2 regions of the Mesorhizobium sp. 131-2-1 genome follow, and region 2 is predicted to be linked to the other one. Evidence: riboswitches for the same ligand, from Rfam matches in the RefSeq annotation. Region 2 holds a riboswitch; the other holds the start of a gene.

Region 1 (2,391 bases), 1.6 Mb from region 2:
CGAACCGGGCAAGCGGAGTCTGATGCTGACGATGGGGCCGAGCGGTTTCCGCTCTGACCATTTTGCTTTCACGCAATTCCGGACGGAAAACCGCTGCGCACTTTTCCTGGAATTGCTTTAGCGCGCGGCGCGGAAATGCTTGGAGAGCTTCAGGCCCTGCGCCTGGTAGTTCGAGCCGAGATCGCTGCCGTAGAGCGCCCGCGGCCGCTTCAGCATGTGCTCGTAAACGAGGCGCCCGACGATCTGGCCATGATCGAGGATGAAGGGCACCTCGTGGCTGCGCACTTCGAGCACCGCCCGGCTGCCGGTGCCGCCGGCCGCCGAATGGCCGAAGCCCGGATCGAAGAAGCCGGCATAATGGACGCGGAATTCGCCGACCAGCGGATCGAAGGGCGTCATCTCGGCGGCGTAGAGCGGCGGCACATGCACCGCCTCGCGGCTGACCAGGATGTAGAACTCGTCCGGATCGAGCACCAGTTCGCCGGCGCCGCTCTTGTAGAGCGGCTCCCAGAAGTCGACGACGTCCTGCGCGGCGCGCTTGTCGACATCGACAAGGCCGGTGTGGTGCTTGCCGCGATAGCCGACCAGCCCGTCCTTGTCGCCGTCGAGATCGATCGACAGCGCGATGCCGCCGCCGGAGATGTTGGGCGGCTCGGTGGCGACCAGCATCTCGGCATGGTGGAGGTCGCGCAACTCATTCTCCGACAGCAGCGCGTTGCCGGTGCGGAAGCGTATCTGCGACAGGCGCGAGCCGGCGCGCACGACGATCGGGAAGGTGCGCGGGCTGACCTCGAGATAGAGCGGGCCGTGATAGCCGGCGGCGATCTTGTCGAACTCGTGGCCGCGATCGGTCATCACCCGGGTGAAGATGTCGAGCCGCCCGGTCGAGCTTTTCGGATTGGCCGAGGCGGAGACATTCGCCGGCAGTGCCAGGCTTTCCATGAGCGGCACGATGTAGACGCAGCCCGTCTCCAGCACGGCGCCGTCGGCGAGATTGATCTCGTGCAGCTTCAGCCGGTCGAGCTTGTCTGCCACAAGATGATCAGGCCCGGGCAGGAAGGAAGCGCGCACGCGGAAAGCCGTGTCGCCCAGCCTGAGGTCGAGGCTGGCCGGCTGGACCTGGTCGGCATCGAGGGCGCGCGGCGACTTCAGCGCGCCGGACTGGAACAGCGCGGAAATGTCCTGATCGGGAAGAATGCCTGTCTGCCGCAAAGCTGGCTCCGCTCCAAGGCCGCTGGTACAAACCTCTTAATGAAGCCGGCAATTGACGCAAGCGCGGTGCGGGTCTAAAGGGTCGTTATCCCGTGGTGATTTGGCCGGTCGGCTTGCAGCCACGTTAAACAAGTCGCTAAAGGACCGTCGGGCCGCAAGGCCGTATGGACCGGTTGCGACTTTTCGCGGCCGGTTTTTTTGTATCTGGAAGTAGAGCGATGACGAAGAAGCGTGACTGGAAGCCTCAGACGGCACTCGTGCATGGCGGGACGCTGCGTTCCGGCTTCGGCGAGACATCAGAGGCGATGTACCTCACCCAGGGCTATGTCTATGAGACGGCGCAGGCGGCGGAAGCCCGCTTCAAGGGCGAGGAACCGGGCTTCATCTATTCGCGCTACGCCAATCCCACCGTCGACATGTTCGAGAAGCGCATGTGCGCGCTGGAAGGTGCTGAAGACGCGCGCGCCACCGCCTCCGGCATGGCGGCGGTCAGCGCGGCACTGCTGTGCAGCGCCAAGGCCGGCGACCATATCGTAGCGGCGCGGGCGCTGTTCGGCTCCTGCCGCTGGGTGGTCGAGACGCTGGCGCCGCGATACGGCATCGAGGCGACGCTGGTCGACGGCACCGACATCGCCAATTGGGAAAAGGCGGTCAGGCCGAACACCAAGCTGTTCTTCCTCGAAAGCCCGACCAACCCGACGCTGGAAGTGGTCGACATCGCTGCCGTCGCCGCGCTCGCCAATTCGATCGGCGCCAGGTTGATCGTCGACAATGTCTTCGCCACGCCCTTGCAGCAGAAACCCTTGCAGCTCGGCGCCCATATCGTCGTCTATTCGGCGACCAAGCACATCGACGGCCAGGGGCGCTGCCTCGGCGGCGTCATCCTGTCGGACAAGAAGTGGATCGACGAGAACCTGCACGACTATTTCCGCCACACCGGCCCCAGCCTGTCGCCGTTCAACGCCTGGACGCTGCTCAAGGGGCTGGAGACGCTGCCGCTGCGCGTGCGCCAGCAGACGGAAAGCGCTGGCAAGATCGCCGACTTCCTGGCCGAACGGCCGGAGATCGCCCGTGTCATCTATCCGGGCCGGGCCGACCACCCGCAGGCCGAGATCGTCAGGAAGCAGATGTCGGGCGGCTCGACGCTGATCTGCCTCGACGTCAAGGGCGGCAAGCAGG
Region 2 (2,391 bases):
ATGCGCTCGCCTCCCTTTTGGCGCATGATCCTGATCCGGAAAGTCTGCAACTTTCCGGGGTCATGCGCTGAGCCCCCTTGCCCGAGCGGCCGAGCCGATGAAGCCGTTGATGGCGGCGAACAGTTCCGGCTCGTCGAGCAGGAAGGCGTCATGGCCGCGATCGGTCTCGATCTCGACGAAGGAGACGGAGGCGCCGGCGGCGTTCAGCGCATGCACGATCGAACGGCTTTCCTCGGTCGGGAACAGCCAGTCGGACGTGAAGGACACCAGGCAGAAGCGTGTTTTCGTGCCGGCAAAGGCATCGGCCAGGCGCCCGCCATGGTCGGCGACGAGGTCGAAATAGTCCATCGCCCGGGTCAAATAGAGATAGGTGTTGGCGTCGAAGCGGTCGACGAAGGTCATGCCTTGATGGCGCAGATAGCTTTCGATCTGGAAGTCGGCGTCGAAACCGAAGGTCAGCGCCTCGCGATCCTGCAGGTTGCGGCCGAACTTGCGATGCAGTGCCGCCTCCGAAAGGTAGGTGATATGGGCGGCCATGCGCGCCACGGCCAGCCCTTTCTCCGGACGCTTGCCGTAGTCGAAATACTTGCCGCCGTGCCATTCCGGATCGGCCATGACGGCTTGCCGGCCGACTTCGTGGAAGGCAATGTTCTGCGAGGTATGACGCGCCCCGGTGGCGATCGGCAGCGCCGAGAAGACGCGCTCGGGATAGCTCGCCGCCCATTCCAGCACTTGCATGCCGCCCATCGAGCCGCCAAGCACGCAAAATAGCTTCTCGATGCCGAAATGATCGACCAGCATCAGCTGCGCCCGCACCATGTCGCGGATGGTGATCACCGGCAGGTCGAGGCCGTAGGGCTTGCCGGTCGCCGGGTTGGTCGAGGCCGGGCCGGTCGAGCCGAGGCAGCCGCCGAGGACGTTGGAGCAGATGACGAAGAAGCGGTTGGTGTCGATGATCTTGCCGGGACCGATCAGCACCTGCCACCAGCCCGGCTTGCCGGTCACCGGATTGGTGCTGGCGACATGCTGGTCGCCGGTCAGCGCGTGGCAGACCAGGATGGCGTTGGAGCGGGCGTCGTTCAGCGTGCCATAGGTCTGGTAGGCGATCTGGAACGGCGACAGCAGCGCGCCGGCATCGAGCTTGAGCGGCGTGTCGGCGCCCAAGCGCAACACCGGGCTCGACGGATTGTCGGCCTCGTTGCTGGTTTTTGCGGCGCGCAGAACGGCCATCACATCCTCATACATTACGCGCCGTGGTTTCCGGAAACCGATTCCGGTCTTCGGACCAGGCGAATGTCCGGCCGGCCACGGACAACAAAAAACCGGCAATGCCTTCGCAAAGCCGGTTACAGGATGCAAACGGCCCTTTAGCGAATTGTTTAACGTGGCTGCAAGCCGACCGGCCAAATCACCACGGAACTGTCGCTGCTCTTCTAGGGCCAGCGCGGCCTGGCGTCAACGGTGAGGCTTTTCGCGCTCCTTGCCGCCTCTCGACATTCGCGGCCACGGCTTGTATTTCCGCTGCGGCCTCCGGACGGAGGCATTCTCGACGGATTTTTTGGATATGAACCAGACACCTGACAAGGCACGTCCGACGCCCCGCGCGGGCATCATGGACATCGAAGCCTATGTGCCCGGCAAGAGCACGGCGCCTGCCGGAGTCGCCAAGGTCCATAAACTGTCGTCGAACGAGAACCCGCTCGGCCCCTCGCCGAAGGCGATCGAGGCCGCGCGAGAGGTTGCCGCAAGGCTCGATGTCTATCCCGACGGCACCGCCAGGCGGCTGCGCGAGGCGATCGCCGAGGTGCACGGCCTCAACGCGGCAAACATCATCTGCTCCAACGGCTCCGACGAGATTCTCGGCCTGTTGGCACAGACCTATCTTGCGCCCGGCAATGAAGCCATCATCACCGAGCACGCCTTCATGGTCTACAAGATCTACATCCAGTCGGCGGGCGCCACGCCGGTCACGGTCAAGGAGACCGATGAGCGCGCCGACATCGACGCGATGCTGGCCGCGGTGACGCCACGGACCCGGATCGTCTTCCTCGCCAATCCCAACAATCCGACCGGCACCTATGTGCCGTTCCAGGAGGTCCGCCGCCTGCATGCCGGCCTGCCGAAGGACGTGCTCCTGGTGCTGGATGGGGCCTACGCCGAATATGTGCGCCGCAACGACTACGAGGCCGGCATCGAGCTGGCGGGCAGCGCCGAGAACGTCGTCATGACCCGCACCTTCTCCAAGCTCGGCCTCGGCGGCGCGCGCATCGGCTGGATGTACGGCCCGATGCATATCGTCGACGCGATCAACCGCGTGCGCGGCCCCTTCAACGTCAATGCGACGGCGATCGAGGCCGGCATTGCCGCGATCCGCGACCGCGCCCATGTCGA

The links. Region 2 has a riboswitch for S-adenosylmethionine ahead of metX (homoserine O-acetyltransferase MetX). Riboswitches for the same ligand answer to the same signal wherever they lie in the genome.
Region 1: another riboswitch for S-adenosylmethionine. It lies ahead of JG743_RS32435 (O-succinylhomoserine sulfhydrylase); the one in region 2 lies ahead of metX (homoserine O-acetyltransferase MetX).

Annotation. Positions count from the first base shown of each region.
Region 1 covers NZ_AP023247.1:6,753,318-6,755,708, forward strand. The annotation lists gene JG743_RS32430 (2'-deoxycytidine 5'-triphosphate deaminase) at 118-1,212, opposite strand; SAM riboswitch at 1,295-1,372, shown strand; gene JG743_RS32435 (O-succinylhomoserine sulfhydrylase) at 1,431-2,391, shown strand, end outside.
Region 2 covers NZ_AP023247.1:1,506,672-1,509,062, forward strand. The annotation lists gene metW (methionine biosynthesis protein MetW) at 1-2, opposite strand, end outside; gene metX (homoserine O-acetyltransferase MetX) at 61-1,230, opposite strand; SAM riboswitch at 1,348-1,425, opposite strand; gene hisC (histidinol-phosphate transaminase) at 1,565-2,391, shown strand, end outside.